Caldimonas thermodepolymerans: one gene and its partner. The protein of the gene in region 1 binds, or shares a complex with, the protein of each later gene. Links are inferred from orthologs where the notes say so. Each region holds a gene or a part of one and is shown in the gene's direction. Other genes may lie near its edges.

The links.
Region 2: the proteins of dnaG (region 1) and dnaB are in contact, whole or in part, in a crystal structure (PDB 2R6A), measured with the Geobacillus stearothermophilus proteins. The link is inferred for Caldimonas thermodepolymerans from one-to-one orthologs. Residues at the interface, in WP_049624496.1 of Geobacillus stearothermophilus: Lys456, Leu457, Leu458, Pro459, Ala460, Asn463, Ala464, Leu467, Leu535, Leu536, Ile537, Ala538, Gln544, Glu545, Asp548, Tyr549, His552; in WP_033016901.1 of Geobacillus stearothermophilus: Ser13, Glu15, Ala16, Gln18, Glu91, Leu92, Asp94, Ala95, Val96, Pro97, Thr98, Ala99, Ala100, Asn101, Tyr104, Tyr105, Ile108.

Annotation. Positions count from the first base shown.
Region 1 is NZ_CP064338.1:2,280,289-2,294,878, forward strand. What follows is about bases 11,629-14,590. They hold dnaG (DNA primase), read left to right. Parts: upstream 11,629-12,160; coding sequence 12,161-14,020; downstream 14,021-14,590. Other genes in these bases: ggt (gamma-glutamyltransferase), read left to right, coding at 11,629-12,098; rpoD (RNA polymerase sigma factor RpoD), read left to right, coding at 14,374-14,590. In the rest of the region: IS481_RS10715 (branched-chain amino acid ABC transporter permease), read right to left, coding at 1-626; IS481_RS10720 (ABC transporter substrate-binding protein), read right to left, coding at 688-1,863; IS481_RS18370 (AMP-binding protein), read right to left, coding at 1,934-3,568; IS481_RS18375 (acyl-CoA dehydrogenase family protein), read right to left, coding at 3,584-4,738; IS481_RS10730 (enoyl-CoA hydratase family protein), read right to left, coding at 4,760-5,620; IS481_RS10735 (MarR family winged helix-turn-helix transcriptional regulator), read right to left, coding at 5,623-6,147; IS481_RS10740 (SDR family NAD(P)-dependent oxidoreductase), read right to left, coding at 6,144-6,911; IS481_RS10745 (bifunctional salicylyl-CoA 5-hydroxylase/oxidoreductase), read right to left, coding at 6,916-9,276; IS481_RS10750 (3-hydroxyacyl-CoA dehydrogenase), read left to right, coding at 9,451-10,209; more of ggt, read left to right, coding at 10,329-11,628. UniProt on the Escherichia coli protein: RNA polymerase that catalyzes the synthesis of short RNA molecules used as primers for DNA polymerase during DNA replication.
Region 2 is NZ_CP064338.1:2,073,365-2,087,802, reverse strand. The notes cover bases 5,839-8,648. They hold dnaB (replicative DNA helicase), read left to right. Parts: upstream 5,839-6,430; coding sequence 6,431-7,867; downstream 7,868-8,648. Other genes in these bases: IS481_RS09710 (PhoH family protein), read right to left, coding at 7,943-8,648; rplI (50S ribosomal protein L9), read left to right, coding at 5,839-6,271. Outside these bases: ppsA (phosphoenolpyruvate synthase), read left to right, coding at 1-964; IS481_RS09755 (hypothetical protein), read left to right, coding at 1,127-1,423; IS481_RS09750 (tetratricopeptide repeat protein), read left to right, coding at 1,414-2,007; IS481_RS09745 (DUF4212 domain-containing protein), read left to right, coding at 2,151-2,408; IS481_RS09740 (sodium:solute symporter family protein), read left to right, coding at 2,412-4,532; rpsF (30S ribosomal protein S6), read left to right, coding at 4,789-5,151; priB (primosomal replication protein N), read left to right, coding at 5,193-5,474; rpsR (30S ribosomal protein S18), read left to right, coding at 5,522-5,806; more of rplI, read left to right, coding at 5,819-5,838; more of IS481_RS09710, read right to left, coding at 8,649-9,592; IS481_RS09705 (peroxiredoxin), read right to left, coding at 9,765-10,241; IS481_RS09700 (Mth938-like domain-containing protein), read right to left, coding at 10,345-10,719; IS481_RS09695 (pyridoxal phosphate-dependent aminotransferase), read left to right, coding at 10,869-12,095; IS481_RS09690 (homoserine dehydrogenase), read left to right, coding at 12,117-13,427; thrC (threonine synthase), read left to right, coding at 13,454-14,438. UniProt on the Escherichia coli protein: The main replicative DNA helicase, it participates in initiation and elongation during chromosome replication. Travels ahead of the DNA replisome, separating dsDNA into templates for DNA synthesis.

The DNA of each region.
Region 1 (14,590 bases):
AGGCCGCCGGCCACCGCGCACAGCGCCGCGCCGACGCCGAACACCAGCGTGAACAGGCGCCGGATGTCCGAGCCCATCGCCAGCGCCATCTCGCGGTTGGACGCGCCCGCCCTCACCCGCATGCCGATGCGCGTGCGCACCACCAGCAGGTACAGCAGCGCCGCCACCGCCAGCCCGACCGCGATGATCAGCATCCGGTACGCCGGGTACTGGAAGCCGGGCCACAGCTCCACCGGCCCGGCCAGCGCCGCCGGCGGGTTGAGCAGGATGGGCTGCGCGCCCCAGATCATGCGCACCGCCTCGTTGCACATCAGCAGGATCGCGAAGGTGCCGAGCACCTGCGACAGGTGGTCGCGCTGGTAGAGCCGCCGCAGGATCGTCACTTCCAGCGCGATGCCGAACAGCGCGGTGCCGGCGATGCCGGCTGCCAGCCCCGCGAGGAAGGACCCCGAGGCCTGCGCCGCCGCCGCGGTGAGGTAGGCCCCCACCATGTACAGCGAGCCGTGCGCCAGGTTGATCATGTCCATGATCCCGAACACCAGCGTCAGCCCGGCGGCGAGCAGGAACAGCATCAGGCCGAACTGCAGGCCGTTGAGGGCCTGCTCGAGGATCAGCGTGGCGGTCATCCGCGCCCCCCTGCGGCCCGGCGCCCGCCCGGGCTGCGTCGGCGTGCAGGCAGGCGGCGCATCACTTCATCCTGCACTCGCCGACATAGGCGTCGGCATGGTCCTTGAAGACGGTGGACAGGGTGCGGTTGGTCACGCGCCCCTGCGCGTCCTTGACCACCACGCGCAGGTAGTAGTCCTGCACCGGGTGATGGTTGGTGTTGAAGCGGAACGCGCCGCGCACCGACTTGAAGTTGGCCGCCTTGAGCGCACGCCGCACGGCGTCCTTGTCCTCGATGCGGCCCTTGACGTCGCGGATCGCCGCATCGATCAGCATCGCGGCGTCATAGCCCTGGGAGGCGTACAGCGACGGCAGCCGGCCGTACTCCTTCTCGAAGTCGGCCACGAAGCGCTTGTTCTGCGGGTTGTCGAGGTCGTGCGCCCATTGCGAGGTGTTGAACATGCCGAGCATGGGATCGCCCACCGCGCGGATCACGTCCTCGTCGGCCGAGAATCCCGGGCCGAACAGCGTGACGTCCTTGGACAGGCCCGAGGAAACGAACTGCTTGATGAAGTTGATGCCCATGCCGCCGGGCAGGAAGATGTACAGCGCATCGGGCTGCGCGGCGCGGATCTGCGCCAGCTCGGGGGCGTAGTCCAGCTGCCCGAGCCGGGTGTAGATCTCCTGCACCACCTCGCCCTTGTAGAAGCGCTTGAAGCCGGTCAGCGCGTCCTTGCCGGCCGGGTAGTTGGGCGCCAGCAGCGCGACCTTCCTGAAGCCCTTGTCCGCCACCGTCTTGCCCACCGCCTCGTGCAGGTTGTCGTTCTGCCAGGCGACGTTGAAGTAGAACGGGTTGCACTGCGCACCGGCGTACTGCGACGGCCCGGCATTGGCGCTGATGTAGAAGGTCTGCGACGCGAAGATCGGCTGACCGATCGCCAGCATCACGTTGGAGAACACCACCCCGGTCATGAAGTCCACCTTGTCGCGCTTGAGCAGGCGGTCGGTGGTCTGGCGCGCCGCATCGGGGCTCTGCTGATCGTCGGCGACGATGACCTCGGCCGGCAGCCCGCCCAGCTTCCCGCCGGTGTGCTTCAGTGCCAGGTTGAAGCCGTCGCGGATGTCGATGCCCAGGCCCGCGCCCGGCCCGGACAGGGTGCTGAGAAACCCGATCTTGACACGGTCGGCAGCGGGGGCGCCGGTCGCCGCGGCCGCCAGGGTCAACGCAAGGACAAGATGACGCAAGGGCTCGGACATCACGGTCTCCTGGTGTGGGTGGAACGGAAGGCGCAAGCATGCACGAAGTCGGGGGCTTCCCGACAGCGGGTTACACCGCACCCGGCTTGAGCCGGTAGCGCTGCAGCTTGCCGGTCTCGGTGCGCGGCAGCGAGTCGCGGAACTCGATCGCGCGCGGGTACTTGTACGGCGCGATGCTGCGCTTGACGAAGTCCTGCAGCTCCTGCACCAGCGCCTCGCCCGGGCGGTGCCCCTCGCGCAGCACGACGAAGGCCTTGACGAGCTGGCCGCGCTCCTCGTCGGGCACCCCGATCACCGCGCATTCGGCCACCGCAGGGTGCGCCAGCAGGGCATCCTCCACCTCGGGCGCGGCGATGTTGTAGCCGGCCGAGACGATCAGGTCGTCGGTGCGTGACTGGAAGTGGAAGTAGCCTCGCTCGTCGAGCACGTAGGCGTCGCCGGTGACGTTCCAGCCGTGCTTCACGTACTGGCGCTGCCGCTCGTCGGCCAGGTAGCGGCATCCGGTCGGCCCCTTGACCGCCAGGTGCCCGATCACCCCGGGCGCGACCGGCCGGCCCTCGTCGTCCAGCACGCAGGCCTGGTAGCCCGGCACCACGGTGCCGGTCGCGCCGGGCACGGCATGCGCCTCGTCGGCCGAGATGAAGATGTGCAGCATCTCGGTCGAGCCGATGCCGTCGATCAGCTCGATCCCGGTGGCGTCCTTCCAGAGCTGGCGGGTGGCCGCCGGCAACGCCTCGCCGGCCGAGACGCACTTGCGCAGCGTGCCGCCGTGCGGCGCGCCGATGCGCAGGCGCTTCGCGTCGGCGGCCATCGCGCGGTACGAGGTCGGCGCGGTGAACAGCACGGTGGCCCCGAACTCCTGGATCGCCGGCAGCAGCAGCGGGGGCGCGGCCTTCTCCAGCAGCACGGTGGAGGCACCGATGCTCATCGGGAACAGCAGCAGGCCGCCCAGGCCGAAGGTGAAGGCCAGCGGCGGGCTGCCGATGAACACGTCGTCGGGCGCGGCCTTCAACACGTGCGGCGGCCAGCACGCGCAGATCGCCATCACGTCGCGGTGGAAGTGCATCGTGCCCTTGGGCTGGCCGGTGGTGCCGGAGGTGAAGGCAATGATGCAGGTGTCGTCCGCCGCGGTCGCGACATTGTCGAACTGTGCGCCCTGGCGCGCCATCGCCGCCTCCAGCCCCTGCGGCGACGGGTCCCGGAAGTGGCGCAGCTGCTGCAGCGTCGGGCACTGCGCCGCGGCCGCCTCGAGCTCCCCGGCCAGCGAATGGTCGCACAGCGCGTGCGAGACCTGGGCCTTGTCGATGATCTGCTTCAGCTCCTTGGCGCGCAGCAGCGGCATCGTCGCCACCGCGATGCCGCCGGCCTTCATCACCGCGAACCAGCAGGCCGCCAGCATCGGGTTGTTCGGCGCGCGCAGCAGCACCCGGTTGCCGGGCACCAGGCCCATCTCGCGCACCAGCACGTGGGCGATGCGGTTGGCCTGCGCCTGCAGCTGCGCGTAGGTCCAGCACACGCCCCCCGGCGCCCGGATGCACGGCCGGTCGCCCTGCCCGCTCTCGACCCAGCGGTCGAGCAGCTCGTGGGCACAGTTCAGCCGCGCGGGAAACTGCAGCTCGGGCAGCGTGAAGAGGAACTCCGGCTGCAGCTCCGGCGGCGGCAGGTGGTCGCGCGCGAAGGTGTCGACATGGGCGGTGTACGTCATGGCGCATGCTCCTTCTCAGGCTCGGGCGGCCTTGAGCAGCTCGCGGGCGATGATGAGCTGCTGCACTTCGGTCGCTCCTTCGTAGATGCGCAGGGCACGGATCTCGCGGTACAGCCGCTCGACCGTCTGCCCGCTGGTCACCCCCAGGCCGCCCCACATCTGCACGGCCGCATCGATGACCTGCTGGGCGCCTTCGGTGGCGGCCATCTTGGCCATCGCGGCCTCCTGCGTCACGGACTGCCCCTGGTCGCGCAGCCAGGCCGCGCGGTAGGTCAGCAAGGCGGCGCTGTCGATGGTGGTGGCCATCTGCGCCAGCCTGGCCTGGGTGAGCTGGAAGTCCGCCAGCGTCTGGTTGAACATGCGACGCGTGGTGGCACGCTGCAGCGCCTCGTCCAGCGCGCGGCGCGCGAAGCCGAGCGCGGCAGCCGCCACCGAGGTGCGGAACACGTCCAGCGTGCGCATCGCGAGCTTGAAGCCCGCACCCGGCATGCCCAGCCGGTTGGCCGCCGGGATGCGGCAGCCGCTGAATCGCAGCCGCGCCAGCGGGTGCGGCGCGATCACGTCGATGCGCTCGGCGATCTCGAAGCCGGGCGTGCCCGCCTCGACGATGAAGGCCGAGATGCCGCGCGCGCCGGGCGCCTCGCCGGTGCGCGCGAACACCACGTAGAGGTCGGCGATGCCGCCGTTGGAGATCCAGGTCTTCTCGCCGTCGAGCACGACCTGCCCTCCCTCCTCGCGCGCGGCGCACTGCATCGCCGCGACGTCCGAGCCGGCCTCGGGTTCGGACAGCGCGAAGGCACAGATCACCTCGCCGCGCGCCACGCGCGGCAGCCAGTGCGCACGCTGTCCGGGCGTGCCTTCCAGGCTGATCGCCCCCGAGCCCAGCCCCTGCATCGCGAACGCGAAGTCCGCCAGCCCGTCGTGGCGGGCCAGCGTCTCGCGGATCAGGCAGATCGCGCGGGTGTCGATCGGGGCAGTGCCGTCGGCCACCGCGTGACGCAACCAGCCGCCCTCGCCCAGCAGCCGCACCAGCGTGCGGCAGGTGGCATCGACGTCCGCCCCGTGGGCGGCGCCGGGCAGCCGCTCCTGCGCCCAGGCGTCCAGCGCCTGCACGAGGCGCCGGTGGCGCTCCTCGAAGAACGGCCAGTCGAGATAGCGGGTGTCGCTCATGGCCGTCTCCTGCTCCTGGCTTCAGTTGCCCTCGAAGGTCGGGCGGCGCTTCTCGACGAAGGCGTGGTAGGCCCGCGAGAAGTCCTCGGTCAGCATGCACAGGGCCTGGGCCTGCGCCTCGGCCTCGATGGCCTGGTCGATGCCCATGTCCCATTCCTGGTGCAGCATGGCCTTGGTCAGGCCGTTCGCAAATGTCGGGCCATGCGCCAGCTCGTGCGCCAGTGCTTGCGCCTGCTCGAGCAGATGCTCCGGCTCGCACAGGCGGTTGAAGAAGCCCCATTGCAGGCCCTCCTCGCCCCCCATCGCACGGCCGGTGTAGAGCAGCTCGCTGGCCCGGCCCTGTCCGATGATGCGCGGCAGCAGCGCGCAGGCGCCCATGTCGCAGCCCGCCAGCCCGACACGGTTGAACAGGAAGGCGGTGCGGCTGCGCGCCGTGCCGTAGCGCAGGTCCGAGGCCATCGCGATGATCGCGCCGGCACCGGCACAGACCCCGTCCACCGCGGCGACGATGGGCTGCGGACAGTGCCGCATCGCCTTGACCAGGTCCCCGGTCATGCGGGTGAACATCAGCAGCTCCGGCGCCTTGAGCCGCAGCAGCGGGCCGATGATCTCGTGCACGTCGCCGCCGGAGCAGAAGTTGCCGCCTGCGCCGGTGACCACGACCGCCTGCACGTCCTCGGCGTGGCGCAGCCGGCCGAACAGGTCGCGCAGCTCGGCGTAGGCATCGAAGGTCAGCGGGTTCTTGCGCTGCGGCCGGTCCAGCGTGACGGTGCCCACGCGCTCGTGCACCGTCCAGCGGAAATGCCGCGCCTCGTAGCCGGACAGCCGGATGCGGTTGCCGGCCACCAGGGCCGGGTCGACACGGGGTTGATCTGCGGACATCGTCACACCACCTCCTGGGACTGGTTCTGGCGCGCGGCCATGTGCACTCGCAACCGGCCAAGCAGCTCGTACAGCGTCTTGCGATCGCCATAGCTCAGGTCGGAAAACAGCTCGATGACCCAGGCCTCGTGCTCGCTCGCGATGCGCTCGAACACCTCGCGGCCCTGGCGCGTCAGCTTGAGCAGGAAGGAGCGCCGGTCGTCGGGCACCGCCTCGCGCACGACCAGGCCCTCCTTCTCCAGCTCGTCGGTCAGGCCGGTGATGCTGCCGCCGGTCACCATCAGGTAGCGCGACAGCGCGTTCATGCGCAGCCCCTCCGGGTGACGGTGCAGCTGGGCCAGGTAGTCGAAGCGAGCCAGCGTGATGCCGAAGCGCGCGCGCAGGCGCTTGCGGATCTCGGTCTCGATCTGCGTGGTGCACGACAGCAGGCGCAGCCACAGCTTCAAGGCCATGTGGTCGTCCGACGCCACCCGGGCCTCCAGCCCGATGCGGTGATCGTCCAGCGGGGAGACGGGCTTGCGCTTCATGCCAGCTCCCCGCCGCAGATCGCGATCGCCTGGCCGTTGACCGCGCCGGCCGCCTCCCCGCACAGCCAGCGCACCGCGTCGGCCACCTCCTGCGGTTGCACGATGCGCCCCTGCGGATTGCCGGCGGCGAACTGCGCGCGCACCTCGCCGGCGCTGCGGCCGGTCTTCTCGACGACGCGGGCGATGCTGTCGCGCAGGATGTCGGTGTCGGTATAGCCCGGGCACACCGCGTTGACGGTGACGCCCTGTCGCGCCACCTCCAGCGCCAGGGCGCGCGTCAGCCCCACCACGCCGTGCTTGGCGGCCACGTAGGCCGAGACGTACGCGTACCCCTTCAGCCCGGCGGTGCTGGCGATGTTGACGATGCGGCCCCAGCCGGCCTCGAGCATGTCGGGCAGCGCCTGCTGCGCGCACAGGAAGCTGCCGGTGAGGTTCACCGCCAGCATGCGCTGCCACAACGCCGCCGAGGTCTTGCGAAACGGCGCGCTCTCGGCCTGGCCCGCGTTGTTGACCAGGATGGCCACCGGCCCCAGCCGCCCGCGCGCCGCGGCGAACGCCGCCTGCACCGCCTCGGCCTCGGCCACGTCGACCGCCACCGCGGCATGCGGGCCGCCCGGCAGCTCGCGCGCGAGCGCCTGCAGCGCGTCGTGATGGCGTCCCATCAGGGTCAGGCGCGCCCCCTCGGCAGCCAGCGTGCGCGCGATCGCCGCGCCGATGCCGCGCGCCGCGCCGGTGACCACTGCATGACGTCCTGGCAGGCCCATGCGCTCACACCCCCAATGCCAGGTTGGCCTGCTGCAGCGGCGACAGCCCCGCGACCTGCGCCGCGGCCGCCTTCTCGCGTTCCAGGTTGCGCTCCAGCTGCGTCTTGGCCGCGCGGTACGGGCGGGGCCATTCGAGATCGGTGTAGCCGATCCGGGCCGCCTCCATCAGCGTCCAGGCCGGGTTGGCCAGGTGCGGCCGCGCGATCGCGCACAGGTCGGCACGGCCGGCGGCGATGATGCTGTTGACGTGGTCCGCCTCGGAGATCGCCCCGACCGCGATCGTGGGGATGCCCGCCTCGTTGCGGATGCGGTCGGCAAAGGGCGTCTGGTACATGCGCCCGTACACCGGCTGCTGGCGCACGCTGACCTGGCCCGAGGAGCAGTCGATCATGTCGGCACCGGCGGCCTTGAAGGCGCGCGCGATCTCGACCGCGTCGTCGGGCGTCGTGCCGCCCTCGACCCAGTCGTGCGCCGAGATGCGTACCGACATCGGCAGGTGCCCGGGCCAGGCCTCGCGCATCGCGCGGAACACCTCGAGCGGATAGCGCAGCCGGTTCTCCAGCGGCCCGCCGTACTCGTCGTCACGCCGGTTGGTCAGCGGCGAGATGAAGGCCGACAACAGGTAGCCGTGCGCGCAGTGCAGTTCCAGCCAGTCGAAGCCGGCCGCGGCGGCGCGCCGCGTCGCGGCGACGAAATCGGCCTTGACACGGTCCATGTCCTCGCGGGTCATCGCGCGCGGCACCGGGCCGTCCTCAAGGTAGGGCACCGCCGAGGCCGAGATCAGCGGCCAGTTGCCTTGCGGCAGCGGCCGGTCGGCGCCCTCGCCCTCCCAGGGGGCGTTGGTCGAGCCCTTGGGGCCGGCATGGCCCAGCTGCAGCGCGATCTTCGCGTCGGTATGCGCATGCACGTAGTCGACGATGCGCTGCCAGGCCTGCTGCTGGGCGTCGTTCCACAGCCCCGGGCAATGCGGCGTGATGCGCGCATCGGGTGACACGCAGGTCATCTCGGCGAACACCAGGCCCGCCCCGCCCATCGCGCGGGCGCCCAGGTGCACCAGGTGGTAGTCGCCCGGGATGCCGTCGACGGCCGAGTACTGCGCCATCGGCGAGACCACGACGCGGTTCTTGAGCTGGAGGCCGCGCACGCGGTACGGCGTGAACATCGGCGGCACCGGCTGCGCGTGCGGCGCGCGCCGCACCCCGCTGCGCTCGGCCAGCCAGTCCTCGTAGCGTTCGACGTAGCCGCGGTCGCGCAGGCGCAGGTTCTCGTGGCTGATGCGCTGCGAGCGCGTCAGCAGCGAGTAGGCGAACTGCTCGGGCGGCAGGTGCACGTAGCGCCTGACGTTCTCGAACCACTCGGTCGAGTTGCGCGCCGCGTTCTGGATGCGCAGCACCTCGACGCTGCGCACCGCCTCGTAGTCCTGCAGCGCGCCCATCAGGTCGCCGCGGCGTTGCCCGATGCAGCGCGCCAGCTCGATCGCATCCTCCAGCGCCAGCTTGGTGCCCGAGCCGATCGAGAAGTGCGCCGTGTGCGCCGCGTCGCCCATCAGCACCACGGGCGCGCGCCCGTTGTGATGCACCCAGGTCCGGCAGACCACGCGCGGGAAGCGGATCCACTGTGCCGAGCCGCGCAGGTGCGCCGCGTTGGACATCAGCCGGTGGCCGTCCAGGTACTTCGAGAACAGCGTCTCGCAGAACGCGATGGCCTCTTCCTTGTCCATCCGGTCGAGGCCCGCGGCCCGCCAGACCTCCTCGGGCGTCTCGACGATGAAGGTCGAGGTGTCCGTGTCGAAGCGGTAGGCGTGGGCCTGGAACCAGCCGAACTCGGTTTCCTCGAAGGCGAAGGTGAAGGCGTCGAACAGCTTGTGCGTGCCCAGCCACACGAAGCGGCAACGACGCAGGTCGATGTCGGGCTGGAACACGTGGGCATACCGGTTGCGGATGCGGCTGTTCAGCCCGTCGGACGCGATGATCAGGTCGGCATCGGCGAACTGCTCGTCGCTTTCCACCTCGGTCTCGAACTGCAGCTTCACGCCCAGCGCCTCGCAGCGCGCCTGCAGGATGTTGAGCAGCCGCTTGCGACCGATTCCGCAGAAGCCGTGTCCGCCCGAGCGCACCGTGCGGCCGCGGATGTGGATCTCGATGTCGTCCCAGTGGTTGAAGGCATCCAGGATCGCCTGCGCGGTCGGCGCGTCGGCCGCCTGCAGGTTGCCCAGGGTCTGGTCCGAGAACACCACGCCCCAGCCGAAGGTGTCGTACGGCCGGTTGCGCTCCACCACGGTGATGTCGTGGCCCGGATCCGCCTTCTTCATCAGGAGGGCGAAGTACAGGCCGGCCGGCCCGCCGCCGATGCAGACGATCTTCATGCCAGGACACTTTAGGTCTCAAGTATTGAGACTTCAATGAATTTCTCGCCGGCCGGCCTCATGGTTTCTACCGAGCCCCCGTCGCACCGGCGGCCTGCCGGATCGGCCCGGAGTTCGTCCACAATTGACGTTTACGTTCACGTCAATCCCACACGACCTTTCAGGAGCACGAACATGGACATCCAGGGCAAGGTTTTCATCGTCACCGGCGGCGCCTCGGGGCTGGGTGAAGGCGCGGCACGCATGCTCGCGCGCGAGGGCGGCAAGGTGGTGATCGCGGACCTGCAGGTCGACAAGGGCGAGGCCGTCGCCCGCGAGCTGGGCGGCGCCTTCGTCAAGTGCGACGTCGCCAGCGAGGCCGACGGCAAGGCGGTGGTCGAGAAGGCCACCTCGCTGGGCAAGCTGGTCGGCCTGGTCAACTGCGCCGGCATCGCCCCGGCAGCCAAGACCGTGGGCAAGGACGGTGCCCACCCCCTGGACCTCTACACCAAGGTGATCACGGTCAACCTGATCGGCACCTTCAACATGATCCGCCTGGCCGCCGAGGCCATGTGCAGGAACGAGCCCGAGCCCACCGGCGAGCGCGGCGTGCTGATCTCCACCGCCTCGGTGGCGGCCTACGACGGCCAGATCGGCCAGGCCGCCTACTCGGCCTCCAAGGGCGGCGTGGTCGGCATGACGCTGCCCATCGCCCGCGACCTGGCGCGCAACGGCATCCGCAACATGACCATCGCCCCGGGCATCTTCGGCACGCCGATGCTGTTCGGCATGCCCAAGGAGGTGCAGGATTCGCTGGCCGCCAGCGTGCCCTTCCCCTCGCGCCTGGGCACGCCCGAGGACTACGCCAAGCTGGTGCATGCGATCGTCACCAACGAGATGCTCAACGGCGAGGTGATCCGCCTCGACGGCGCGATCCGCCTGGCTCCGCGCTGATCGTCCCGGGCTCGGGTAACGCTTCGACACGCAGGCGGAGCACGGCGCCGCCGTAAGATGCCCCGGCACTCCCGGCCGCCAGGCGACTGGCGGCGCCCGCCAGACCCACGAGGAGTCCCATGAAGCTGCGCCTTGCCCTTTCCTGCCTGGCCGCCGCGGCCCTGTGCGCCGGCTGCGCCACCGCCCCCGAGTTCCGCTACACCCCGCCGGACGAACCCGAGGCCGCGTCCGGCTACATCGACAAGCCGGGCTGGGCCACGAAGACCTTCGCGGTCGCCGCCGCCAACCCGCTGGCCACCGACGCCGGCTACCAGATCCTCCGGGCCGGCGGCTCGGCGGTCGACGCGGCGATCGCGGTGCAGATGGTGCTGACCCTGGTCGAGCCGCAGTCCAGCGGCATCGGCGGCGGCGCCTTCCTGCTGCACTGGAACGGCCAGCAGCTCGAGGCCTACGACGGCCGCGAAACCGCGCCGGCGGCAGCCGACGAGAACCTCTTCCTCAAGCCCGATGGCCAGCCCATGGCCTTCTACGAAGGCGTGGTCGGCGGCCGCTCGGTGGGCGTGCCCGGCACGCTGCGCATGCTGGAGCTGGCGCACAAGGAACACGGCCGCCTGCCCTGGGCCACGCTGTTCCAGCCCGCCATCACGCTGGCGGAAAACGGCTTCCGGGTCAGCCCGCGGCTGCACGCCCTGCTGCGCAGCGAGCAGCACCTGAAGAAGGACCCGGTGGCCGCGCGCTATTTCTACAAGCCCGACGGCGACCCGCGTGACGTCGGCATGGTGCTGCGCAACCCCGAGCTGGCCGCGGTGCTGCGCGAGGTCGCCGCGCGCGGCGCGGATGCCTTCTACACCGGCGCGATCGCGCGCGACATCGTCGCCAAGGTGCAGGGCCACCCGACCAACCCGGGGCGCATGACCGAGCAGGACCTGGCCAGCTACCGGCCGAAGAAGCGCGAGGCGCTGTGCTCGGACTGGCTGCGCTACCGCCTGTGCGGCTTCCCGCCGCCCTCGTCCGGCCACATCGCGATCGCGCAGATCCTGGGCATCATGGAGCACGCCGCGCCGGTGGCGCAGCCGCTGGTCGACGGCCTGCCCGGCCCCGACCTGCTGCACGTCTACACCGAGGCGGCCCGGCTGGCCTTCGCCGACCGCGCCCGATACGTCGCCGACCCGGACTTCGTCCAGCCCCCCGCCGGCTCCTGGCGCAGCCTGATCGACCCCGCCTACCTGAAGGAGCGCGCCGCGGCCATCGGTGTGCAGTCCATGAAGACGGCCAAGCCCGGCGCGCCGCGCGGCGGCGCGGTGGCCTACGCCCCGCAAGCGGACCAGGTCGAGCGCGGCACCTCGCACATCTCCATCGTCGACCGCTACGGCAATGCGCTGGCGATGACCACGACGATCGAGGACCAGTTCGGGGCGCGCCAGATGGTGCGCGGCTTCCTGCTCAACAACGAGCTGACCGACTTCTCCTTCGCGCCCGCGGCCGACGGCCTGCCGGTCGCCAACCGCGTCCAGCCGGGCAAGCGCCCCCGCTCCAGCATGAGCCCCACGCTGGTGTTCGAGCAGGGCACGAACCGGCTGGTGATGAGCCTGGGCTCGCCCGGCGGCGCGGCCATCATCCACTACACCGCCAAGACGCTGCTCGGCACCCTGCAGTGGGGCCTGGACGCGCAGCAGGCGATCAGCCTGCCCAACTTCGGCTCCAACAACGGCCCGACGCTGCTGGAGGAAAAGCGCTTCCCGGCCGCCACGCTGGAGGCGCTGCGTGCGCGCGGCCACGAGATCCGCGAGATGAACATGACCAGCGGCCTGCAGGCCATCCAGCGCACGGCCGAGGGCTGGTTCGGCGGCGCCGACCCGCGCCGCGAAGGCATCGTGATGGGCGACTGAGCGCCTGCACCGGCGGGAACCCCGCCGCCCCGGCCGGGCGGCGGCTTGGGTAGACTCCTGCAGTGATCCCGCCGAGCTTCAAGCAAGACCTCCTCGCACGCGCCGACATCGTCCAGATCGTCGGCCGCTACGTGCAGCTCAAGAAGGCCGGCATCAACTTCAAGGGGCTGTGCCCCTTCCACAACGAGAAGACCCCCAGCTTCATCGTCAGCCCGACGCGCCAGACCTACCACTGCTTCGGCTGCGGCGCGCACGGCAACGCGATCGACTTCCTGATGGAGCACGGCGGGCTGGGCTACGTCGACGCGGTGCGCGAGCTGGCACAGGAATTCGGCCTGCAGGTCCCCGAGGAGCACGGCACCCCCGAGCAGCGCGCCCAGGCCGCGCAGGAGCGCGAGCGCCGCGCCACGCTCACCGACGTGCTGGGCCGTGCGGCCGAGCACTACCGCAAGCAGCTCAAGGCCAGCCCCCGGGCGGTGCAGTACCTCAAGGGCCGCGGCCTGACCGGCGGGATCGCGGCCCGCTTCGGGCTGGGCTACGCCCCGCCCGGATGGCGCACGCTGGCCAGCGTCTTCCCGCAGTACGACGACCCGCTGCTGACCGAGTCGGGCCTGGTGATCGCCCAGGGCGAAGGCGAGGAGGCGCGCCACTATGACCGCTTCCGCGACCGCATCATGTTCCCGATCCGCAACGTGCGCGGCGAGGTGATCGGCTTCGGCGGGCGCGTGATCGACGAGGGCGAGCCGAAGTACCTGAATTCCCCCGAGACGCCCGTGTTCGTCAAGGGTCGCGAGCTGTACGGCCTGTACGAGGCGCGCGCCGCGCTGCGCGAGCGCGGCTACGCGCTGGTGGTCGAAGGCTACATGGACGTGGTCGCGCTGGCCCAGCTGGGCTTTCCCAACGCGGTGGCCACCCTCGGCACCGCCTGCACCGCCGAGCACGTGCAGAAGCTGTTCCGCTTCACCGACCAGGTCGTGTTCAGCTTCGACGGCGATGCCGCCGGCCGGCGCGCCGCGGCCCGCGCGCTGGAAGCCGCCCTGCCCCACGTGACCGACACCCGCAGCGCGCGCTTCCTGTTCCTGCCGCCCGAGCACGACCCCGACTCCTACATCCGCGCCTTCGGGCCCGAGGCCTTCGAGCGCTGCGTCGCCGAGGCCGTGCCGCTGTCGCGCCAGCTGGTCGAGACCGCCCGCGAAGGCTGCGAGCTGGGCAGCGCCGAGGGCCGGGCGCGCTTCCTGGCGCAGGCGCGCCCGCTGTGGCAGGCGCTGCCCGACGGCCTGCTGCGCCGCCAGATCTTGGCCGAGCTGGCGCAGCACGCCGCGATGCCGGTCGACGAGCTGCATCAGGCCTGGATCGGCGACGGCGGCCATGCCGCGCCGTCCCACCGGCCGGCCGGGCGCGAGGCCGGGGGCCCCGGCAGCCGCCCGGGCCGGCGCCCGCCCGCCTCGCGCCGGCTGCTGTCGGGCACTCCCACGTTGCTCGACCGGGCGCTGTGGCTGCTGGTATGCCGCTGCGAGCTGTGGAACGAGCTGTCGCCGGCGGCCCACGACCTGCTGGCCGAGCAGGTCGCCCCCTACGGCCCGGCCTTTGCCTGGATCGAGCGGCACCTGAACGACCAGGGCCCGGTCAGCGCCACCACCCTGCTGGAAGAAATGGCACGCGAGGACTTCGGCAACGGCAGCGAGGCGCTGGTGCAGCGCCTGCGCGAGCTGCACGAGCCCGAGGACGGCGTGGACCTGTCGTGCGAGCTGGCCATCGTGGTGGACCGGCTGCTGCTGCGTGCGCTGGAGGACGAGCGGGCCATGCTGTTCGAATCCGGCGCCCTCGACCCCGAGACCTTGCAGCGGGCGCGCGAGTTGCTCGACCAGTGCAAGGCGCTGAAAGACCGCATCGAAAGCCTGGTCGCCGCCCGCGACCGTTGATTTGCCACGGTTTTCGGCCCTTGACAAACCCGTTTTTTTGACAAACAGGGATGCGTCGGCGATAATTTCCGGTTTGATGCGCGGCAAGAGTGACAGCAGCACCTTCCGGATCCGGCCACCCGCGACACGGGGATGATCAGGCCAAACCCTCCCGCAAGGGCTGCCCTCGAAGACAGTTCACGCCAGCTTGCCCACCTGAGCCGACGCTTGACCTTCGGATCGATGTCCTCATCTGTTCCGGATCAGACGCGTCAGGCTCTGTCCTGCCTGCCAGTTTTCCCGCATGTGCCCGCCGGTGGCGTCATGCGGCCTGCCGGCTGGCCGTCTGAGCCCAGATCCATCCGAGGAAGTTCATGACCGCGAAGAAATCCGCCCCCGCGAAATCCACCGCCAAGGCTGCCAAGGCCACGGAGACCGAAGAGAAGAAGGTCACCAAGGCGGCCGCGGCGAAGGAAGAGAAGGAAAAGACCAAGCCGGCTGCCAAGGCCGCCGCGAAGACCACCCGCGCGGCCAGGAGCAGCGCGGCCGACGACGGCAAGCCCAAGGCCAAGCGCGGCCGCAAGCCCAAGG
Region 2 (14,438 bases), 210 kb from region 1 along the record:
GGTGCGTCGCGGCGAGATGCCGTACTGCCCGGTCAAGATCATGATGAACGTGGGCAACCCGCAGCTGGCGTTCGACTTCGCGCAGATGCCCAACGCCGGCGTCGGCCTGGCCCGCCTCGAGTTCATCATCAACAACAACATCGGGGTGCACCCCAAGGCCATCCTCGACTATCCGAACGTCGACAGCGAGCTGAAGAAGGCGGTCGAGTCGGTCGCGCGCGGCCATGCCTCGCCGCGGGCCTTCTACGTCGACAAGCTCGCCGAGGGCATCGCCACCATCGCCGCGGCGTTCTGGCCCAAGCCGGTCATCGTGCGCCTGTCGGACTTCAAGTCCAACGAGTACCGCAAGCTGATCGGCGGCTCGCGCTACGAGCCCGAGGAAGAGAACCCCATGCTGGGCTTCCGCGGTGCGTCGCGCTACATCAGCGAGGAGTTCGCCGAGGCCTTCGCGATGGAGTGCGAGGCCATCAAGCGCGTGCGCAACGACATGGGCCTGGACAACGTCGAGATCATGGTGCCGTTCGTGCGTACCCTGAAGCAGGCCGAGCGCGTCACCCAGCTGCTGGCCGAGCACGGGCTGCAGCGCGGCAAGGACAACCTGCGCGTCATCATGATGTGCGAGGTGCCGAGCAACGCCATCTTGGCCGAGCAGTTCCTGGAGTACTTCGACGGGATGTCGATCGGCTCCAACGACCTGACGCAGCTGACCCTGGGCCTGGACCGCGATTCCGGCCTGGAGCTGCTGGCGCATGACTTCGACGAGCGCGACGCCGCCGTCAAGGCGCTGATCTCGCGCGCGATCGCCGCCTGCCGCGCGGTGGGCAAGTACGTCGGCATCTGCGGCCAGGGCCCGAGCGACCACCCGGACTTCGCCGAGTGGCTGGCGCAGGAAGGCATCGTGTCCATCTCGCTGAACCCGGACACCGTGATCGACACCTGGCAGCGCCTGGCCGAGCGCAAGTAAGGCGCCCGCGGTCCCTGACGAAGGCTCCCCACGGGGAGCCTTTTTCGTTCCTGTGGCTAGGGAAACTCCGGATCTCGCTTGTTCCGGGATGCGCCCGTCGTGTCAGAAATCTGTAAGGCTCGGGCCAAGAATGGTTACAGGATCACGAGACAAAGGTAAGCGATGCTGTTCCTGGCATCCGCGGTCAAGCTGATCGCAGAAATTGCCCTGATGGCGTTCGTGGGGCAATGGCTGCTGGGTCTCATTGCCGGTCGCCACCGGGACAGCAATCTCTTCTACCAGATCTTCTGCATCCTCACGCGGCCCTTCGTGAAGGCGGCGCGGCTGATCTCGCCCCGCATCGTGATCGACGCCCACGTGCCCCTGGTGGCCTTCCTCCTGCTGGCTCTGGCCTGGGTGGTGGCCACGCTGACGGTCATCAGCATCTGTGTCGAGATCGGAGTGCAGGCATGTCGGTGAACCAAGGAACCGCTTTCCACCACCGCTGGCACTACCGTCGCCTCAAGTGGGAGGCGATGTTCTGGCTCGCGCTCGGCCGCAACGCCCGGGCGCAGGCGGTGTTCGACCGGATGCTCGACGAGTTCCCGGGCGATCCATACGCGCTGACCAGCCGGGCGCATCTGCTGGCCACCGCCGGCCGGCGCGAGGAGGCGATCGCCGACTACCGCGAGTTGACCGACCGGCACCCCGACTACGGGGCGGCGGCCTGGTTCAACTACGCCTTCCTGCTCGAGGAGGCCGGCCGCTACGGCGAGGCCGAGGCCGCCTTCCGCCGGGCACTCGAACTCGATCCCAAGCTGGATCGTGCGTGGTACGGCCTGGGCCTCGTGCTCATCCGCGCGCACCGCTTCGACGAGGCCATCGAGGCCCTCAAGCGCAACACCGAACTGCAGCCCATGAGCCCGTATGCCTGGTACCAGCTGGCGCGGGTGCATGTGGATCGTCACGAGCCCGAAGAGGCGGCGAAGATCATCCGCCATCTCAAGGGCTTCGAGCCCAAGGTCGCCGCTCAGCTGGAGCGCGAAACCGGCTTGGCCGTGTGACGTGGCAGGCCGCCATGCCGGTGACGGCGTGGCGTCAGGCCCCGCGCAGCCCGGCTGCAGGCTTGCAGGAGGAGACGCAAGCGGGTTGCTTTCGTGCTCCGGGCGTGCCGTCCGGGGCGTGCACACCAGAGGAGACCACTGCCATGCAGTTGACAAGCAAACACGAAGCGTACTGGCGGAAGAACCTCCGGATCAGCGCCATCCTGACGCTGATCTGGTTCTTCGTCACCTTCGTGATCGGATATTTCGCCCGCGATCTCAACTTCACGTTCTTTGGCTGGCCATTCAGCTTCTGGGTGGGCGCCCAGGGAGCCCTGATCGTGTACCTGCTGATCATCGTCTACTACGCCAGGTACATGAACAGGCTGGATCAGGAACACGGCGTTGCCGAGGAGGACTGACACATGGCCGGACTCACCCCCACCGCAGGCGGCAGCGGCTCGAGCGCAGCCGCGAATGCCGCGTTCCGCAAGCAGCTCAACAAGGTGTACGGCTGGTACACCGGCGGCTTCATCATCTTCGTGCTGGTGCTGGCCGTCCTGGAGCAGATGGGCCTGCCCCGGAACTGGATCGGTTTCATCTTCCTGCTCGCCACCGTGCTGCTGTATGCCGGCATCGGCATCATGAGCCGCACGAGCGACGCAGCCGAGTACTACGTCGCCGGGCGCCGCGTGCCGGCCATCTACAACGGCATGGCCACCGGCGCCGACTGGATGTCCGCCGCATCCTTCATCGGCATGGCCGGTACGCTGTACCTCACCGGCTACAGCGGCCTGGCCTTCATCATGGGCTGGACCGGCGGCTACTGCCTGGTGGCGCTGTTCCTGGCGCCGTACCTGCGCAAGTTCGGGCAGTTCACCATCCCTGACTTCCTGGGCGCGCGCTATGGCGGGAACCTGGCCCGCCTGATCGGCATCGCCGCGGCGATCCTGTGCTCCTTCACCTATGTGGTGGCGCAGATCTACGGCGTGGGCATCATCACCGCCCGCCTGTCGGGGCTGGCGTTCGAGATCGGGATCTTCGTCGGCCTGGGTGGCATCCTGGTCTGCTCGTTCCTCGGCGGCATGCGTGCCGTGACCTGGACGCAGGTGGCGCAGTACATCATCCTGATCATCGCCTACATGATCCCGGTGGTCTGGCTGTCGGTGAAGCAGACCAACATTCCGCTGCCGCAGCTCGTCTACGGCTACCAGCTGCAGAAGGTGACCGAGGCCGAAGCCCGCCTGCGCAACGATCCGAAGGAGCTCGAGGTCATCGAGATCTTCAAGCAGCAGGCGGCCGCGGCCGAGGCCAAGCTGAAGGACGTGCCCGCCGCGATGGCAGCCGACAAGGCCGCCGCCGAGCAGCGCCTGGCCGACCTGAAGGCCCAGAATGCGCCGCTGGCCGAGATCCAGGCCGCCGAGAAGGCGCTCGCCGCGCTGCCGCAGACCGAGGCGGAGGCGCGCCAGGCCTACACCGCGGCCAAGACCGCGGCAGAGGCGCGCGCCAAGCCGCTGGGAGGCATGCCGCCGCACGCGCAGGTGTTCGCGGGCGACCCGAACGGCTCGGAGGCGGAGCAGGCGACCTTCGTGAAGTCCCGGCGCAACTTCCTCGCGCTGGTGTTCTGCCTCATGGTCGGTACCGCCGCGCTGCCGCACATCCTGATGCGCTACTACACCACGCCGTCGGTGAAGGAAGCGCGCGAGTCGGTGGCCTGGTCGCTGTTCTTCATCTTCCTGCTGTACTTCACGGCGCCGGCGCTGGCGGTGCTGGTCAAGTACGAGGTGTTCACCTTGCTGGTGGGCACGCCGTTCGACCAGCTGCCTGACTGGATTGCCGCCTGGAGCCGGGTTGACCCGTCGCTGCTGTCGGTGACCGACGTCAACAAGGACGGCATCTTCCAGCTCGGCGAGATGAAGATCGGCGGCGACATCATCGTGCTGGCCACTCCGGCGATCGGCGGCCTGCCGTACGTGGTGTCCGGCATGGTGGCCGCGGGTGGTCTGGCGGCCGCGCTGTCGACCGCCGACGGCCTGCTGCTGACCATCGCGAACGCGCTGTCGCACGACCTGTACTACAAGATGATCGACCCGAACGCGCCCACCTCCCGCCGCGTCATGATCTCCAAGATGCTGCTGCTGGTGGTGGCCCTGTGTGCCGCGTACGTGGCCGCGCAGAAGCCCGCGGACATCCTGTTCCTGGTCTCTGCCGCGTTCTCGTTCGCAGCCGCCGCGTTCTTCCCGGCCCTCGTGCTCGGCATCTTCTGGAAGCGTGCGACCAGCGCGGGTGCCGTGTGCGGCATGGTTGCCGGCCTGGGCCTGACCTTCTACTACATGGCCACGACCCAGCCCTGGCTGCGCCGCGTGTTCGGCGTCACCGACCCGATCGAGCTGTGGTGGGGCATCGAGCCGATCTCGGCCGGCCTGTTCGGCGTGCCGGTGGGCTTTGCGGTGATCATCATCGTCAGCCTGATCACGCCGGCGCCCAAGAAGGAGATCCAGGAACTGGTCGAACACGTCCGGTATCCGAACCTGAAGTCGGCCTGAGGCCGGCTTCGGTTGCGCGACGGGCCGCCACCTGCCCAGGGCGGCCCGGTTCCTCCAGCCCGCCATCCCGGCGGGCTTTTTTGTTGCAAATCTGCTATACTTTGCCGCTTTCCTTGCCGCACCCGGCTATTGGGGCGCAATCCGGAAGGGAAGGGTGGACCTTCATCCGGGCGGCGTCGCGACGGTGTGACGCCCCGGGGCGGCTTTCCTGCGCAGGGTCCGACAGGACCAGGGCGCGAATCCACAAGGAGTGTTCATGCGTCACTATGAAATCGTCTTGCTGATCCATCCGGATCAAAGCGAGCAGGTCGGTGCGATGGTCGAGCGTTACAAGAACGTCTTGACCAACGCCGGTGGCAAGGTCCACCGTGTCGAGGACTGGGGCCGCCGCCAGCTGGCCTACATGATCCAGAAGCTCGCCAAAGCGCACTACGTCTGCCTCAACATCGAGTGCAGCAAGGAAACGCTGCAAGAGCTGGAAACCGCCTTCCGCTTCAACGACGCCGTGCTGCGCCACCTGACGGTGCAGAAGAGCAAGGCCGAAACCGCCCCGTCCGTGATGATGAAGGCGGTCGAGAAGGAAGAGGCGAAGAAGGCGCAACAGGAAGCGTCGGCCTGACGGCGAGGCTGCGGCCGTAGCCCCTGCATCGACGCGGCTTGATGAACCGGCTGGTTCTGAGTGCAAGCATCGTCGAGCGTGGTGGCATGCGCTACACGCCCGCCGGCCTTCCGGCCCTCGACCTGCGCCTGGCGCACGAGTCGACGGTGACGGAAGCCGGGCACCCCCGCCAGGTCCGCATGGAGCTGAGGTCGGTGGTGATCGGGCCGATGGCAGAGCGCCTGAACCGGATCGAGCTGGGCGTGCCCCAGCAGTTCGCCGGCTTCCTCGCTGCGCAGCGCAACGGTCGCGGGGTGGTGTTCCACATCACCGAGCTTCTCTGAACCACGCTTTGTATTCGGATCGACAGATAGACATTTAGGAGGTCGTCATGCCCCCGCCCCGTAGCAAGTTTTCCAAGGACCGCAAAGGTCGTCGCAACCAGCAGTCCCTGCTGTTCAAGCGCAAGCGTTTCTGCCGCTTCACCGTCGCCGGCGTTGAAGAGATCGACTACAAGGACGTCGATACCCTGCGCGACTTCATCGGCGAGAACGGCAAGATCATCCCGGCCCGCCTGACCGGCACCCGCGCCATCTACCAGCGCCAGCTGTCGACGGCCATCAAGCGCGCCCGTTTCCTGGCGCTGCTGCCGTACACCGACCAGCACAAGGTCTGAGGAGCCCGAACAATGCAAGTGATCCTGCTCGAAAAAGTGGCCAACCTCGGCAACCTGGGCGACGTGGTCAAGGTGAAGGACGGCTATGCCCGCAACTACCTGATCCCGACCGGCACCGCCCGTCGTGCCACCGAAGCGGCCATCAAGGAATTCGAAGCCAAGCGCGCCGAGCTCGAGAAGGCTGCGGCCGAGAAGCTGGCAGCGGCCCAGGCGCAGGCCGAGAAGCTGTCCGGCATCACGGTCCAGATCGCCCAGAAGGCCGGCGTCGACGGCCGCCTGTTCGGTTCCGTGACCACCTACGACATCGCGCAAGGCCTGGGCAAGCTGGGCTTCGAGGTCGCCAAGGCGCAGGTCCGCCTGCCCACCGGCCCGCTCAAGACCGTCGGCGAGCACCCGGTGTCGGTGGCGCTGCACACCGATGTCGTGGTCGACATCACCGTCAGCGTGGTGCCCGAGTCCGACTGAGGCGCCTCGCGGCTGCTGCAGTCCTGGCAAGGCCGGTCGCAAGACCGGCCTTTTGCTTTTCCGGGGCGGCCCCGGGGCTTCATCCCCAGGCTGTCCAACGTTTGTCCACAGACTTGTTCCCTTGCCATGCCAGGGGGCTGGTCCTAAGCTCTTTGCCTTATGTCTGCCATCCCGAGCGGTACCGAATTTCCTGGGGCGGCGCCGCGCAGCGGCGGCGCCGACGACGAGGTCGCGCGCCTGCGCGTGCCGCCGCATTCGATCGAGGCAGAGCAGAGCGTGCTGGGCGGCCTGCTGCTGGACAACGGCGCCTGGGACCGGGCGGGCGACCTGCTGACCGACAGCGACTTCTACCGCTACGAGCACCGCCTGATCTACACGGCGATCGGGGCGCTGATCAACGCCAGCAAGCCGGCCGACGTGATCACCGTCTACGAGCACCTGCAGAGCCTGGGCAAGGCCGAGGAGTGCGGTGGCCTGCAGTACCTGAACGCGCTGGCCCAGAGCGTGCCCAGCGCCGCGAACCTGCGCCGCTATGCCGAGATCGTGCGCGAGCGCGCCGTGCTGCGCAAGCTGGTGGCTGCCAGCGACGAGATCGCCACCGCGGCCTTCAACCCGCAGGGCCGGCCGGTGTCGCAGATCCTCGACGAGGCCGAGGGCAAGATCTTCAAGATCGGCGAGGAGGGCTCGCGCGCCAAGCAAGGCTTCCATTCGATGGACTCCCTGGTCGTCGAGCTGCTGGACCGGGTGCAGGAACTGGCCGAGAACGGTGCCGAGGATGTCACGGGCGTGCGTACCGGCTTCTTCGACCTGGACCGCATGACGGCCGGCCTGCAGCCGGGCGACCTGATCATCCTGGCGGCGCGCCCGTCGATGGGCAAGACCGCGTTCGCGCTGAACATCGCCGAGCACGTGGCGGTCAACGAGGGGCTGCCGGTGGTGGTGTTCTCGATGGAAATGGGGGCGGCCCAGCTGGCGCTGCGGGTGGTCGGTTCGCTCGGCCGCATCGACCAGCAGCACCTGCGCACCGGCGCCTTGCGCGACGACGAATGGTCGCGCCTGTCGGAGGCGGTGGAGCGGCTGCGCAACGCCAGCATCTTCATCGACGAGACGCCGGGCCTGTCGCCGAGCGAGCTGCGTGCCCGGGCGCGGCGCCAGGCGCGCCAGTGCGGCCAGCTCGGCCTGATCGTGGTCGACTACCTGCAGCTGATGAGCGGCAGCAGCAACACCAGCGAGGAGAACCGGGCGACCGTGATCGGCGAGATCTCGCGCGGCCTCAAGGCGCTGGCCAAGGAGCTGCGCTGCCCGGTGATCGCGCTGTCGCAGCTCAACCGCAGCGTGGAATCGCGCACCGACAAGCGGCCGATGATGTCCGACCTGCGCGAATCGGGCGCCATCGAGCAGGACGCGGACGTGATCATGTTCATCTACCGCGACGAGTACTACACCAAGGAAGCCTGCAAGGAGCCGGGCGTCGCCGAGATCATCATCGGCAAGCAGCGTAACGGCCCGGTGGGCACCGTGAAGCTGGCCTTCCTGAAGCCGCTGACCAAGTTCGAGAACCTGGCTCCCGGCAGCTTCGGCGGCGACGAGTACTGAGGCGCCGCGAGGCCTTGCCCCAGGAAGGAACGGCTCCCCGGGGGGAGCCGTTTGCGCACCTGCAGGCCAGGGGCGTCAGAGCACGTCGCTGGCGAAGTCCGCCAGCCGCGAGCGCTCGCCACGAGCCAGCGTGACGTGGCCGCTGTGCGGCCAGCCCTTGAAGCGGTCGACCACGTAGGTCAGCCCCGAGCTGCCTTCGGTCAGGTAGGGCGTGTCGATCTGCGCCAGGTTGCCCAGGCAGACGATCTTGGTGCCCGGGCCGGCGCGCGTGATCAGCGTCTTCATCTGCTTGGGCGTGAGGTTCTGTGCCTCGTCGATGATGACGTACTTGTTCAGGAAGGTGCGCCCGCGCATGAAGTTCAGGCTCTTGATCTTGATCTTCGAGCGCACCAGCTCGTTGGTCGCCGCGCGGCCCCATTCGCCGGCACCGGTGTCGGCCTTGGCGAGCACCTCCAGGTTGTCGTCCAGCGCGCCCATCCAGGGCGACATCTTCTCTTCCTCGGTGCCGGGCAGGTAGCCGATGTCCTCGCCCACGGGCACCGTCACCCGCGTGACGATGATCTCGGTGTAGCGGCGTTCATCGAGCACCTGGCTCAGGCCTGCGGCCAGCGTCATCAGCGTCTTGCCGGTACCGGCCGTGCCGGTCAGGGTCACGAAGTCGCACTCCGGGTCCATCAGCAGGTTGAGCGCGAAGTTCTGCTCGCGGTTGCGTGCGACCACGCCCCAGACCGCATTCTTCTGGTGCGTGTACTCCTTGAGCGTGCGCAGCACCGCGGTCTTGCCGGTGATCTCGGTGACCTTGGCGTACAGCGGCGCGACGCCGGGTGCTTCCAGGTAGACGAACTGGTTGATCAGCAGGCTGGGCACCAGCGGGCCGCTGATGCGGTAGTAGGTATAGCCGCCTTGCTGCCAGCTCTCCATCGTCTTGCCGTGACGCTCCCAGAAGTCCGGGGGCAGCGCCATCACGCCGGTGTAGAGCAGGTCGACGTCGTCCAGCGTCTTGTCGTTGTAGTAGTCCTCGGCCGGCAGTCCCAGGGCACGCGCCTTGATGCGCATGTTGATGTCCTTGGACACCAGCGTGACGTCGCGCTCCGGATGCTGCTCGCGCAGCGCGCGCACCACGCCGAGGATCTGGTTGTCGGCCTTGCCGCGTGGCAGGCTGTCCGGCAGCTCGACGTTGAGCAGCTGGGTCTGGAAGAACAGGTGGCCGCCGGCTTCGCGGTGGCCGGTGCGCGACAGCGGGATGCCCTCCTCGGGCATCTGGCCCGGGTGGCCGGCCACCAGGGCATCCAGTTCGCGGCTGACCTGGCGTGCGTTGCGGGCCACCTCGGACATGCCGCGCTTGTGGCTGTCGAGTTCCTCGAGCGTGACCATCGGCAGGTAGATGTCGTGTTCGTCGAAGCGGAACAGCGACATCGGATCGTGCATCAGCACGTTGGTGTCCAGCACGAACAGCCGCTTGGGGCCTGCCGGGGCGGTGCGCCGGGAGCTGCCCGAGCGGGCGCGGGCGGGGGACTTGGCCGGGGCCGGGGCGGCGGGCCTGGCCTGCTGCGGCGGACGCGTCACCGGAAGGTGCTTCTCGACCGGGTCGAACAGGTCGAGCACTGCAGGCGATGCCGGCTCTGCCTTGGAGGAACGTTTCGCCGCCCGCGGCGCAGCCTGGGCGTCGATGTCGGCAAGGGACAGGATGGTGGCCTTTTTGGCAGGAGGTTTCGGCAGTGGCATTGCGAAGTGACGATGTCGGGCGTCAGGCTGCGAAAACAAAAAGCCGCACAGCAAGCTGTGCGGCTTTGCGATTCATGCTTGAGTCCAGCGCAAGGGCATGGGCCCATTATGCACAAGTCGAATACGGGATCAACGGCGTCGCGCGTGCGGCGCGGCGGCCGCGCCACGGCGCTCAGGCAGCCTTCTTGAGGGCCTTGACGGCCTTGAGCACTTCCTCGACGTGGCCGGCGACCTTGATGCCGCGCCATTCATGGCGCAGGATGCCGTCGCCGTCGATCACGAAGGTGCTGCGCTCGATGCCCTTGACCTTCTTGCCGTACATGATCTTGTTCTTCACCACGCCGAACATGTGACAGAGCTTTTCTTCGGTGTCGGCGATCAGTTCGAACGGCAGGTCGAGGTTGGCCTTGAACTTGTCGTGCGAGGCCATGTTGTCGCGCGAGACTCCGAACACCACGGCACCGGCCTTCACGAAGTCCTTGTGCCTGTCGCGGAATTGCATCGCCTCGGTGGTGCAGCCTGGAGTATTGTCCTTGGGGTAAAAGTACAGCACGACCGTCTGCCCGGCATAAGCCTGCGGCGTGTACTTCACACCGCCAGTCGCGAGCGCTTCAAATTCCGGAAGGGGTTTATTCAGAGCTGGCGTCATGTAGGTTTATTTGAAGTGGTGCGCCTGTGCGGCGTAGCACTTGATTATACCGGCTCCCGTCAAGTCCCAAGCTCCGTGCGGGCTTGTACGGGGCCGGCGGCGTTCATTCGGCGAGCAGCAGGGCGGCCACCACCGAGCGCCCCTCGGACACGAGGATGTTGTAGGTGCGGCAGGCCGCCCCCGTGTCCATCGTCTCGATGCCGATGCCGCGCTCGATCAGCGGGCGCAGGGTCTCGGGCCGGGCGAACTGCAGCTTCGGCCCGCTGCCGAACAGCACCACCTCCGGCTGCAGTCGCGCCACCTGTTCGAAGTGCTCGGCGCGCAGGTCTTCGACGCGCGTGCACGGCCAGGCCGCGACGTCCCCCCGGAAGGGCACGACGATGCTGCTGCGATGCAGCTGGCCGTTGACGGTCACGCCTTCGGGGCCGTGAGCGCCGATCACGTTGGCGGAATCGATCCGGTCGGGCTGCAGTTTCACGATGACGTCAGAAACATGCGCGGATGCGCGGCAAGGAGGGGAATGCGCCTGCGGCACGGGAGATACGTGTGGTTAAATTATAGGTTTTGCACTGCAGCATCGGCCCCAAATCCCTGCTGGTGCCGGTCTTTCCACCTGCGGAGGTTCCCGTGAAGCCTGTGTCCAAGTCCGCCAAGCTCGCCAACGTCTGTTACGACATCCGGGGGCCTGTGCTGGAGAAGGCACGCCAGATGGAGGAAGAGGGCCACAAGATCATCAAGCTGAACATCGGCAACCTCGCCGCGTTCGGCCTGGAGCCGCCCGAGGAGATCGTGCAGGACATGATCCGCAACGTCCCGCACACGGCCGGCTACACCGACTCCAAGGGCCTGTTCGCGCCGCGCAAGGCGGTCGTGCACTACACGCAGGAAAAGAACATCCGCGGTGTGACCGTCGACGACGTGTTCCTCGGCAACGGCGCCTCCGAGCTGATCGGCATGGCGATGAACGCGCTGCTCAACAACGGCGACGAGGTCCTGATCCCGGCGCCCGACTATCCGCTGTACACCGCGGTGGTGTCGCTGTCGGGCGGCACGCCGGTGCACTACATGTGCGACGAGCAGTCCGACTGGCTGCCCGACGTGGCCGACATCAAGGCCAAGATCACGCCGCGCACCAAGGCGCTGGTGGTGATCAACCCCAACAACCCGACCGGCGCGCTGTACCCGGAAGCGCTGCTGAAGGAGCTGGTCGAGGTGGCGCGCCAGCACCAGCTGATCATCTTCGCCGACGAGATCTACGACAAGACGCTCTACGACGGCAACACCCACACCAGCATCGCCTCGCTGGCCGACGACGTGCTGTTCGTGACCTTCAACGGGCTGTCGAAGAACTACCGCTCCTGCGGCTACCGGGCTGGCTGGATGGTGGTCTCGGGCGAGAAGAAGCACGCGCAGGACTACATCGAGGGCCTGAACATGCTGGCCTCGATGCGCCTGTGCGCCAACACGCCGGGGCAGCTGGCGATCCAGACCGCGCTGGGCGGCTACCAGAGCATCAAGGACCTGGTCGCGCCGACCGGGCGCCTGTGCCGCCAGCGCGACCTGGCGTACCAGCTGCTGACCGAGATCCCCGGCGTCAGCTGCGTCAAGCCGAAGGCGGCGCTGTACATGTTCCCGCGGCTGGATCCGAAGGTTTATCCGATCCAGGACGACCAGCAGTTCGCCTACGAGCTGCTGGCCGAGGAAAAAGTGCTGATCGTGCAGGGCACCGGCTTCAACTGGCCGCAGCCGGACCACTTCCGGGTGGTGTTCCTGCCGAACTCCGACGACCTGACGGAGGCGTTCGGACGCATCGCGCGCTTCCTCGAGAACTACCGCAAACGTCATTCCTACTGAAATTCCACTGTTCACATTCCTATGAATCCCATCCGCATCGGATTGCTGGGCGCCGGCGTCGTCGCCAGCGGTGTCGTCAAGGTCCTGCAGCGCAACCAGACCGAAATCCAGCGTCGCGCCGGCCGCGGGATCGAGATCGCCCGCGTGGCCGTGCGCAACCCCGAGAAGGCGCGCGCCGCGCTCGGTTCCGATGTCGAGCTGACCACCGATTTCGACGCGCTGGTGACCGACCCGGCGATCGACATCGTCGTCGAGCTGATCGGCGGCACGACCCGCGCCAAGGAGCTGGTGCTCAAGGCCATCGAGGCCGGCAAGCACGTCGTGACGGCCAACAAGGCGCTGCTGGCGGTGCATGGCACCGAGATCTTCGAGGCGGCCAGCGCCAAGGGCGTGATGGTGGCCTTCGAGGCTGCCGTGGCCGGCGGCATCCCGATCATCAAGGCGCTGCGCGAGGGGCTGACCGCCAACCGCATCCAGTGGATCGCCGGGATCATCAACGGCACGACCAACTTCATCCTCAGCGAGATGCGCTCGCGCGGACTGGACTTCGACACCGTGCTGAAGGAGGCCCAGCGCCTGGGCTATGCCGAGGCCGACCCGACCTTCGACATCGAGGGCATCGACGCGGCGCACAAGGCGGCCATCATGAGCGCGATCGCCTTCGGGGTGCCGGTGCAGTTCGACAAGGCCTATGTGGAGGGCATCACCAAGCTGCAGGCGGCCGACATCACCTATGCCGAACAGCTGGGCTACCGCATCAAGCTGCTGGGCATCACCAAGCGCCGCGAGCACGGCATCGAACTGCGCGTGCACCCGACGCTGGTGCCGCAGTCGCGCCTGATCGCCAACGTCGAGGGCGCGATGAACGCCGTCGTCGTCCATGGCGACGCGGTGGGCGCGACCCTGTACTACGGCAAGGGCGCGGGCTCGGAGCCGACCGCCTCGGCGGTGGTGGCCGACCTGGTGGACGTGACGCGCCTGCACACCGCCGATCCGGACCATCGCGTGCCGTACCTGGCCTTCCAGCCGCATGCGCTGGACGACACGCCCGTCCTGCCGATGGACCAGGTGGTGACCTCGTTCTACCTGCGGCTGCGCGTGGCCGACCAGGCCGGCGTGCTGGCACGCATCACCGGCATCCTGGCCGAGCACGACATCTCGATCGATGCCGTGCTGCAGCGCGAGGCGGGGGACGACGAGAACCAGACCGACCTCATCATCCTGACGCACGACACCGAGGAAGGGCGCATGAACCGCGCGATGGCTCAGATGGAGGCGCTGCCCACGGTGCTGCAGCCCATCGTGCGCATCCGCAAGGAAGAGCTGAACTGAACGCGTCGGTCTGAACGGAGTTCCAAGTGAAGTACATCAGCACCCGTGGCGACCGCACGCCCCGCGGCTTCTCCGAAATCCTGCTCGAAGGCCTGGCCCCGGACGGCGGCCTGTACCTGCCGGTCGAGTATCCCCAGGTCGATGCCGCGACGCTGGCGCGCTGGCGCGGCCTGTCGTACGCCGAGCTGGCCTTCGAAGTGTTGTCGCTCTACATCGACGACATCCCGGCGGCGGACCTGCGCGACATCCTGCAGCGCACCTACAACCGCACGGTGTTCGGCACCGACGCGATCGTGCCGCTCAAGCCCCTGGAGCCGGGGCTGTGCCTGGAAGCCCTGTCCAACGGTCCGACGCTGGCGTTCAAGGACATGGCGATGCAGCTGCTGGGCAACCTGTTCGAGTACGAGCTGGCCCGCCGCGGCGAGCAACTCAACATCCTGGGCGCCACCTCCGGTGACACGGGCAGCGCGGCCGAGTACGCGATGCGCGGCAAGCAGGGCGTGCGGGTGTTCATGCTCTCGCCCTACGGCCGCATGAGCCCGTTCCAGCAGGCGCAGATGTACAGCCTGCAGGACGAGAACATCCACAACCTGGCGGTGCAGGGCGTGTTCGACGACTGCCAGGACATCGTCAAGGCGGTCTCGAACGACCTGGAGTTCAAGCGCCGCTACCGCATCGGCACGGTCAACTCGATCAACTGGGCGCGCCTAGTCGCGCAGGTGGTGTACTACTTCGCCGGCTACTTCCAGGCCACCAAGAGCAACGACGAGCAGGTCAGCTTCGCGGTGCCCTCGGGCAACTTCGGCAACATCTGCGCCGGCCACGTCGCGCGCATGATGGGCCTGCCGATCCGGCGCCTGGTGCTGGCCACCAACGAGAACGACGTGCTGGACGAGTTCTTCCGCACCGGGGTCTACCGCGTGCGCAAGAGCGCGGAGACGCACGAGACCTCCAGCCCCTCGATGGACATCTCGAAGGCCTCGAACTTCGAGCGCTTCGTGTTCGACCTGC